Regions from separate parts of the Pandoraea sp. NPDC087047 genome, predicted to be linked through region 2. Evidence: predicted binding sites of a transcription regulator. Region 2 holds the regulator's gene; each other region holds the start of a gene.

Region 1 (3,276 bases), on a different contig from region 2:
CCGTATGCGCTTGCGGCGAGGCGACCGAGGGGGGGATCACGGGCGTTCGGCGTGATCGAGCAGGCATTGGGCGATGGTCTTTGCCGTCCCCGCGCTTTCCGATTTGCGCGTGACCATGGCGATGGCGATCGCGCCGTCGACGAGCAGACAGAATTGCCGGGCAAACGCTTCCGGCTCAGCCAGTGCGGCGGCGCGCGAGAGAATGACGATGCGTCTTTGCACTTCGCTGAAATGCGCGAGCGCCAGGTCTCTTACCCAGCTCGACTCTTTTTCGTGTTCCGCAACGGCATTGGTGAATAAACATCCGAAGAAGCGGTCGCTGGAAAACCACTCCTGCAAGATATCGAACAGCACCAGCAACTGCTGCTCGGGGTCGGTCGCCCGGCGGGGGAGATCGTCGAGCCATTGAAACCACATCTGCGCTTCGTGTTCGAACGCCGCCTTGAGCAGGTTGTCCTTCGAGCCGAAGTTTTCATACAGCGTGCGGCGTGCTACGCCGGCTTCGCTCAGAATGCGCGCGACGCCCGTTGCGTGAATACCTTCGCGGCAAAAGAGCCGTCGAGCGGTATCCAGCAGCCGCTGTCCAGGCGGCAGTTCACCGGTCAAATCGGAATGTGATGACATGAGACGTTCGATGGATTCAGCGCTGGCAGCGTGATGACATGACATCTTGGCGCCGGGCCAGACTGTTGGAATGACGAATCGCGTAATGCTACACCGGCAACGCGAAGTCGGCCGGCCATCGCGAATGCTTAATGAAGCATTCGCATTAGCCGCTTAACCTGTGCAGGTTTTGCTGGGTCAATACATGGCCGCCGAGCAGTATCACTGTCTTAGTGGGGGGGCAGCTTCAAATGTTTCCGGACAACTTCAATTGTTCGCTTTCAAATCACCAGTTCGTTTCGCGCTCCGGCGTTGCGGTGATCTTGTGGATCGACAGGTCGGCGCCGTAATACTCCTGTTCGTCGTCGAGTCGCAGTCCGGCGAAGCGTTTGATGACGCCGTACACGATGTAGCCGCCGGCAAATGCAATCGCAACGCCCATCACGGTGCCGACGATCTGCGCGACGAAGCTCACGCCGCCCAGTCCGCCGAGCGCCGTCTGCCCGAAGATGCCGGCGGCCAGGCCGCCCCAGATGCCGCAAACGCCGTGCAGCGGCCACACGCCGAGTACGTCGTCGATACGCAGGCGGTTCTGCGTCACGGTGAAGAGCCACACGAACAGACCGCCAGCCACTGCGCCCACGATCAGCGCGCCCAGCGGATGCATCACGTCCGAACCCGCACATACGGCAACGAGCCCCGCGAGCGGGCCGTTGTGGATGAAGCCGGGGTCGTCCTTGCCGACCCACATCGCTACCAGCGTGCCGCCGACCATCGCCATGAGCGAGTTCACGGCCACTAGCCCCGAAATGCCGCCCACGCGCTGGGCGCTCATCACGTTAAAACCGAACCAGCCGACGATCAGAATCCACGCGCCAAGCGCGAGGAACGGAATCGACGAAGGCGGATGCGCAGCGACTTGCCCTTGGCCGTTGTAACGTCCCCGGCGCGCGCCGAGATGCAGCACCGCCGCCAGCCCGATCCATCCGCCCACGGCGTGCACGACCACGGATCCCGCGAAATCGTGGAACGGCGCGCCGAGCGTGCGCGTGAGCCAGTCCTGAATGCCGAGGTGTCCGTTCCACGCGATGCCTTCGAAGAACGGATAGATCACGCCGACGAGGAAGAACGTCGCCACCGACTGCGGGTGAAACTTGGCGCGCTCCGCGATCCCGCCGGAGACGATGGCCGGAATCGCCGCGGCAAACGTCAGCAGGAAGAAGAAACGGATCAGTGCGTAACCGTTGTGCTCGGAGAGCACCGTTGCGCTTGACCAGAAGTCGACGCCGTACGCGAGCGGATAGCCGATGAAGAAGTACGCCAGCCCCGAGACCGCGAAGTCCGTCAGAATTTTGACGAGGGCGTTGACCTGATTCTTCTTGCGAACCGTGCCGAGCTCGAGAAACGCAAAGCCGGCGTGCATGGCAAGCACCAGGATCGCGCCGAGCAGAAGGAACAGCACGTCGCCGGGTGTATTGGAATTGGGCATGAATGTGCTCTTTTGGTGCAAACGTGAGGAGAAATGAGGATATGCAAGAGCAATGCCAGAAATGATTAGCCCATTGATTTGTATCGACGTTTTATCTGATGAGGCGATGTCGGCCGTGCCGTGTTGCACGTTCGTGGTGCTGCGTCATCCTCGCGTGAGCGAAGTCCGTGCATAAGCATTCGGAAGGACGTTGAAGGGCGCGTGAAGCGCGGAACCAGAAAAATGCTGAAAGACTAGGGCAGTGCCGAACGCGATGCATGTCACGAACGCGCGGTATAGAATCGAACGTTCTCGCGGTGCCGGGCTGTCTACACCCCCCGCTGCCGGCGATCCTGCGATCCCGCCCAACCGGCGGCGTCATCGTGCGACGACAACGACAAGATCGACACAAGCAAAATCACGCACAAACCTCTGAGGAAAATCCATGATCTTTGAAATCGCCCAGATCGAAGTGAAGCCCGGCAAAGAAGCCGAGTTCGAGCAAGGTGTCGCCAAGGCCGCGCCGCTGTTCAAGAATTCGAAGGGCTGCCACGGCATGCGTCTGCTCAAGTCCATCGAGCAGCCGACCCATTACAGCCTCGTCGTTACTTGGGAAACGCTCGAAGACCACACCGTCCATTTCCGTAATTCGGACGCTTTCCCGCAATGGCGCGCACTGGTGAGCGAATGCTTCGCCGCACCGCCGAATGTCGGGCACGTGACGGAAGCGCTGATCGGCTTCTGAGGTTGACGCGAGCCGCGAGCGGTCTCGACGCCAAGCCGCACAGCAAGCGGTGGCGGAGCCAGTCTCCGCCACCGCTTTGTTTTTCATCGACGTCGATGGCGGGCGTTCTAAGGGTTAACGCGATGCAGTGTTATTAAAGTTTTCAGATAACATGCAAACCAGAAAAGTATCAGGTAATGTGAACGGATGACGACCAAGCCCAAGACCCTGACCGAGCAGGTCGCGCAACAGTTGCAGGACGCGATCCGGCAGGGTGTCTACCCCATCGGTACGCGACTGCCGACCGGCAAGCAGCTCTCCGAGACGTATGGCGTGAGCCCCGCGGTGATTCGCGAGGTGACGGAGCGTTTGCGCGCGCAGGGGCTGATCGACAGCCGTCAGGGCGCTGGCGTGACGGTGAGGGCGCGCACACCCCAAAGTGGTTTTCAGGTTCCCGTGGGGCAGGACGCGGCCGATCTCG
Region 2 (3,276 bases):
CGTCGTCAAGGACGTTTCGCTCGACGTGAAAAGCGGTGAAGTCGTGGGTTTGCTCGGGCCGAACGGTGCCGGCAAGACGACGTCGTTCTACATGATCGTGGGTCTGGTGCCCGCCGACGACGGCGAAATCCAGCTCGACGGCAACCGTATCAGCGAACTGCCGATTCACGAGCGCGCCCGTATGGGAGTGTCGTATCTGCCGCAAGAAGCGTCGGTATTTCGCAAGCTGACGGTCGAGGACAATATTCGCGCCGTGCTCGAATTGCAGATCGATGCACAGGGCAAACCGCTCAAGCGCGACGAGATCGAACGCCGCATTGAAGCGCTGCTCGACGAACTCCAGGTGAGCCATCTGCGCGAGAATCCGGCCATGTCGCTCTCGGGCGGCGAGCGCCGTCGCGTGGAAATCGCGCGGGCGCTGGCGACGCAGCCGCGCTTCATTTTGCTCGACGAGCCGTTTGCGGGCGTCGATCCGATCGCCGTGCTGGAAATTCAGCGTATCGTTCGCTTCCTGAAGGACCGAGGTATCGGTGTCCTGATTACCGATCACAACGTACGCGAGACGCTCGGCATCTGCGATCACGCCTACATCATCAGCGAAGGCTCGGTGCTCGCCGCCGGCACGCCTGACCAGATCGTTGCCGACGAAAGCGTCCGGCGCGTTTATCTGGGCGAAAATTTCCGGATGTAAAGCTAATTTTCCGCATGTAAACCCTGCCTTCGATAGGCAGCCGGGCCGGTTCCGTTGACGTGACAAAGCCTCTACAATGAAGGCGAGACACGCTATGAAACCGACTCTTCAACTTCGCACCTCGCAGCACCTGACCCTCACGCCCCAGTTGCAGCAATCGATCCGGTTGTTGCAACTGTCGACGCTCGAACTCCAGCAGGAAGTCGAGCACGCCCTCACCCAGAACCCGATGCTCGAGCGCGAGGACGATTGGCTCGCCGGCTCGGTTCGTGTGGGCACGGACGGGTCGCTGCGAAACGAGCGGAGCACGTCGCTCAGCAGCACGAATAACGGCCCCGAGACCGCCAACGGTCACGACGAATCGCGCGAACTCGACGGCGAAGCCCGCTTCGACGACAACGCGCAGGACAACGGCGGCGACTGGAGTCTGAACGACTTCGCCCGCTCAGGTAGCGCGTCGGACGACGACGACAACGGCCGTCCGCAACTGCACATCGATCATCCCAATCTTCGCGAACACCTGCTGGCCCAGTTGCGCCTGACGAAGGCCAGCCCGCGCGACCGCGCGTTGGTGGAATTCCTGATCGAATCGCTCGACGAAGACGGCTATCTCGGCACCCTGCTCGACGAGATCGAGGCGGACATGCCCGAAGAACTGGCGCTCGAGACCGAAGAGATCAACGCGGCGCTCGCCCTGCTGCAAAGTTTCGATCCGGCCGGCGTCGGGGCCCGCAGCCCCGCGGAATGCCTGCGTTTGCAGCTCCAGCGTCTGCCCGCCAGCGGCGTGCGCACGCTCTCGCTGCGGATCGTCACCGATCACCTGGAACTGCTCGCCGCGCGCGATTACACGCGTCTGCGCCGCCTGCTAGGGGTGACCGAAGACGGCCTGCGCGCCGCCCATCAACTGATTCGGTCCCTCGACCCGTTCCCCGGCGCCGCTTATGGCTCGCCGCAGGCCGACTACGTCATACCCGACGTGCTCGTGCGCAAGCAGGGCAGCAGCGGGTGGCTCGCCGAGCTAAATCCCGAAGTGATGCCGCGCCTGCGCATCAACGAAATGTACGCGCGCATTCTCCGAAACAACCGGAACGATCCGGGGACCGGCAACCTCCAACAGCAGTTGCAGGAAGCCCGCTGGCTCATCAAGAACATCCAGCAGCGCTTCGATACGATCCTGCGGGTGGCGCAGGCCATTGTCGAGCGTCAAAAGAACTTCTTCACGCATGGCGAAATCGGCATGCGGCCCTTGGTTTTACGCGAGATTGCTGATACGCTGGGTTTACATGAATCCACGATTTCACGGGTGACGACGAGTAAGTACATGCTCACTCCATTCGGAACTTTTGAGCTAAAGTACTTTTTCGGATCTCACGTGGCAACGGAAGCCGGGGGCGCCGCTTCGTCGACTGCCATCCGCGCACTCATCAAGCAACTCATAGGAGCAGAAGACCCGCAGAGCCCCCTTTCCGACAGCCGTATCGCGGAACTGCTGGCAGAGCAAGGTTTTGTGGTGGCGCGGCGCACTGTCGCGAAATACCGCGAGGCGATGCGAATCCCCGCAGTGAACTTGCGCAAATCTTTGTAGGACAGTCCTGGTGTGCCATGTTGGCTCGCTGGGGCATAACGCCGCAGTGCGACATTGCGTCATGCCAATGGCTCGCACTCCCGCTAGCCAGCGTCGCTGATGACGTGGCCTGCACTTCGGCATTTCAGCAAGGAGAGCAGCTATGAATCTGAAGATCAGTGGACACCATCTCGAACTCACGCCGTCCCTGCGCGAATTTGTCGTCAACAAGCTCGAACGCGTGTTGAGGCATTTCGACCAGCTCATCGGCGCCGAGGTGATCCTCTCTGTCGACAAGACCAAGGAGAAGGCCGGACGCCAGATCGCCAGCGTCACCGTGTATCTCAAGGGCAAGGAAATTTTCGTCGAGAAGTGTGACGAAAATATGTATGCCGCCATCGACAAGCTGATCGACATGCTCGACCGCAAGGTAGTGCAGTACAAGGATAAGGTTCAGGATCACGGTCGCGAGGCCATCAAGCACCAGCAACCTCCCGAGGCGGAACCGCTGCAATAACTCTGTCCAGGCGTGGTAGTCGCATTGGCTGACACTGACGAAAACCCGCACGGAACCACCCGAGCGCATATCCGTCTGTCGTAAGTCTGGCATCACCCACCGCGGGGCCGTTGAACGGCCCCTTTTGTATGGTTCCGCGCAGTTCCGTGTATTGCCGCGGGCTCGGCAGCGGGTGGTCTATAATGCGAGGTCAATCGGGGGTTGGAGGGCGACTAAGCGTTCGCCCGCATTACAAGATGAACCGTTTAGTCAAACTCTTACCTGCGTCCAACATCCTGCTTGGACTGTCTGTCACCAGCAAGAAGCGTGTCTTCGAGCAAGCCGGTCTTCTCTTCGAGAACAATGCCGGCCTGTCGCGCGCCCTGGTCACCGACAACCTCTTCGCCCGCGAGCGTCTGGGCTCGACCGGGCTCGGCGAAGGCGTGGCGATTCCCCACGGCCGCATCAAAGGCCTGAAGCATCCGATGGCAGCGTTCGTGCGCCTCGAAGATGCCATTCCTTTCG
Region 3 (3,276 bases), on a different contig from region 2:
TGCCGGCGCATTCCCTGCGCAGCGATTCGATTACAGCGAGTAGTACATTTCGAACTCGAGCGGGTGCGTGGTCATTGCCACGCGACGCGCTTCGTCCGTCTTCAGTGCGATGTACGAATCGAGCATGCCGTCCGTGAACACGCCACCACGGGTCAGGAACTCGCGGTCTTCGTTCAGGTACTCCAGCGCCTGTTCGAGGCTCGAGCACACGGTCGGGATCTTTGCATCCTCTTCCGGCGGCAGGTCGTACAGGTTCTTGTCGGCAGCTTCGCCCGGGTGGATCTTGTTCTGCACGCCATCCAGACCGGCCATCAGCATGGCCGAGAAGGCCAGGTACGGGTTGGCCATCGGGTCCGGGAAGCGCGCTTCGATGCGACGGCCCTTCGGGTTGGCAACGTACGGAATACGGATCGAGGCCGAACGGTTACGGGCCGAGTAGGCCAGCTTCACCGGGGCTTCGAAGTGCGGCACGAGGCGCTTGTACGAGTTCGTCGACGGGTTCGTGATCGCGTTCAGGGCACGGGCGTGCTTGATGATGCCGCCGATGTAGTACAGCGCGAATTCCGACAGGCCACCGTAGCCGTTACCGGCGAACAGGTTCTGACCGTCCTTCCAGACCGACTGGTGAATGTGCATGCCCGAGCCGTTGTCGCCAACGATCGGCTTCGGCATGAACGTTGCCGTCTTGCCGTAGCTGTGTGCCACGTTGTGCACGACGTACTTCAGGATCTGCGTCCAGTCGGCGCGCTCGACCAGCGTCGAGAACTTCGTGCCGATTTCGTTCTGGCCCTGGCCCGCCACTTCGTGGTGGTGCACTTCGACCGGCACGCCCAGTTGCTCGAGCAACAGACACATTTCCGAGCGCATGTCCTGGAACGTGTCGACCGGTGCGACCGGGAAGTAGCCGCCCTTCGTGCCCGGACGGTGGCCGGTGTTGCCGCCTTCGAAGTCCTTCGACGACGACCACGGCGCTTCTTCCGAATTGATCTTCACGAACGTGCCCGACATGTCCGTATTCCACTGGACCGAGTCGAAAATGAAGAATTCCGGCTCCGGACCGAAGAAGGCGGTGTCGCCCAGGCCCGTGCTCTTCAGATAGGCTTCAGCGCGCTTGGCGATGGAGCGCGGATCGCGGTCGTAGCCCTTGCCATCGGCCGGCTCGATCACGTCGCAGGTCAGCACCAGCGTGCTTTCTTCGTAGAACGGGTCGATGTAGGCGGTGTCGGCGTCCGGCACCAGCAGCATGTCCGAGGCTTCGATGCCCTTCCAGCCAGCGATCGACGAACCGTCGAAAGCGTGACCGCTCTCGAACTTGTCGGCGTCGAAATGCGACACGGGCACCGAGACGTGCTGCTCTTTGCCGCGCGTGTCCGTAAAGCGGAAGTCGACGAACTTGACGTCTTCTTCCTTAACCAGGTTCATCACATCTGCCACAGATTTGCTCATGCTATCTCCCGAAAGATTCAATCTGGCGCTGCTGGCGCTTATCGCCCGCGTCGCCGCACCCTCTTAACGAACTCCGTGTTCGGATTCGCCAGTAATAAGCAGGAAGCGTGCCAACGCATCACTTACCCGCTGTACCTTTTACCCTCGCCCACTGATTTCTAAGGAAATAATCGATTCTGGTGCGTCCAGTACCGAATTCCCTCTTGCGGGCTTCGATTCGCCATTTCGGTGCGCGATGCACCAAAATATCGCCAAATTGGTGCATCGATAGATTATGCACCTTTTTGGTGCAATCACGCCCTCACCATGATCCGAAGTTGTGCGCCAGCCTGCACCGTCATCATGCGTCGTTGGATTTGCGTGCCCGAAAATCCGGACAACGCCTACGCCGCGAATCGCCACGTATTGTCGCGCCGCGTCACTTTGAGCGCCTCTTGCGTGAAGTGCACGCTAGAATGAAGGACAACCATCGACTAACGAGATCACAGCAATATGACAAGCGCCAAAGCCATTCTCGATCAAGCCAAGCAACGTCGCGCCGCCGGCCAACTCGCCTACGCAGGCGCCGTGACCCCGGAGGAAGCGCTGGCGCTCCTCACTGCCGATACCAATGTTCGCCTGATCGACGTGCGCACGCGCGCCGAACTCGACTGGGTGGGTCGTCCGCAGGTGCCGGACGGTCAGTACGCCAACGTCGAATGGGTGCGCTATCCGGGTGGCGTGCCCAATGACCACTTTCTCGAACAGTTGACCTCCCAGACACCGGACAAGAATACGCCGCTGTTGTTCCTGTGCCGCAGCGCCGCCCGTTCGAAGGCCGCTGCGAAAGTCGCCTATGAAGCCGGTTTCACGCAATCGTTCGATATTCTCGAAGGCTTCGAAGGCGACAAGGACAGCGCCGGTCACCGCAAGCACGTGAGCGGCTGGTGCTTCCGCGGTCTTCCGTGGCTGGGTGCCTGAGCGCGCCGGTCAGCCGCATAAAAAACGCAGCTAACAAGCACAAGTCACGCACAAATCACGCCGCTTTTTCAGACGACGCTGATCGTCATCGACTCATCGACGCCAGGAGATGCCGAGATGGACTGGACACATTTGCTGACCTTCGCCCTCGCCCTGTTCGTGGGCGCCGGCACCCCGGGGCCGGGCATCGCCGCCATTGTGGCCCGAGTGCTGGGACGCGGCACGCAAGGCGCGATCGCCTTTACTGCGGGCGTGGCAATCGGCGACGTCGTCTGGCTCACGCTGGCCGTACTCGGCGTGGCCGCCCTGGCGCATACGTTCTCTGGCGTGTTCCTCGCCATCAAGTATGCCGGCGCAGCCTACCTGCTCTATCTCGCATGGAAGATGTGGCACGCACCGGCCATTGCCCCGGCAGAACCGATGGCGGCCGCACCACGTGAGAAGTCGTGGCGTCTGTTTCTCGGCGGCCTGTCGGTGACGATGGGCAACCCGAAAGTCGTCGTGTTCTACTTCGCGCTGCTGCCCAACCTGCTCGATCTGCAACGGGTCACGGCGCTCGGTTATATCGAGGTCGTGGCCGTCACGCTGACGGTACTGGCGATTGTGTTCGGCAGCTATATCGCGCTGGCCTCCCGTGCTCGCCGTCTGCTCAGCTCCGCGCGCGCCGTGAAGCGCCTGAATCGCGCTACCGGCACCGTCATGGCCGGCGCCGCTGTCGCGATCGCCACACGCTGAACGTCGCAGCGCCGCCCGCACTCGTTTGACGGACGCGACATCGAACGCCACCTTCGGGTGGCGTTTTTTCATCCCGCCGCCAGTCACCTCACCCCATCTCGCCAAATGAGAATGCGCCACGCATTGTTGCAGTCC

What was found. Region 2 encodes sigma-54, which starts transcription at its own class of promoters, with help from an activator protein. Its sites were predicted from a motif close to TGGCANGNAANCTGCTTT; they were not measured.
Region 1: ACIPHM_RS09990 (ammonium transporter) is a predicted target of sigma-54. The motif match lies at 2,133-2,150, and genes of this name have one in related genera.
Region 3: glnA (type I glutamate--ammonia ligase) is a predicted target of sigma-54. The motif match lies at 1,542-1,559, and genes of this name have one in related genera.

What each region holds. Positions count from the first base shown of each region.
Region 1 covers NZ_JBIUZU010000004.1:449,567-452,842, forward strand. The annotation lists gene ACIPHM_RS09985 (TetR/AcrR family transcriptional regulator) at 37-624, opposite strand; gene ACIPHM_RS09990 (ammonium transporter) at 890-2,092, opposite strand; gene ACIPHM_RS09995 (antibiotic biosynthesis monooxygenase family protein) at 2,517-2,816, shown strand; gene ACIPHM_RS10000 (FadR/GntR family transcriptional regulator) at 3,003-3,276, shown strand, end outside.
Region 2 covers NZ_JBIUZU010000003.1:176,023-179,298, reverse strand. The annotation lists gene lptB (LPS export ABC transporter ATP-binding protein) at 1-691, shown strand, start outside; gene ACIPHM_RS06380 (RNA polymerase factor sigma-54) at 768-2,276, shown strand; gene hpf (ribosome hibernation-promoting factor, HPF/YfiA family) at 2,419-2,772, shown strand; gene ptsN (PTS IIA-like nitrogen regulatory protein PtsN) at 2,955-3,276, shown strand, end outside.
Region 3 covers NZ_JBIUZU010000002.1:157,644-160,919, forward strand. The annotation lists gene glnA (type I glutamate--ammonia ligase) at 31-1,446, opposite strand; gene ACIPHM_RS03355 (rhodanese-like domain-containing protein) at 1,939-2,406, shown strand; gene ACIPHM_RS03360 (LysE family translocator) at 2,524-3,141, shown strand.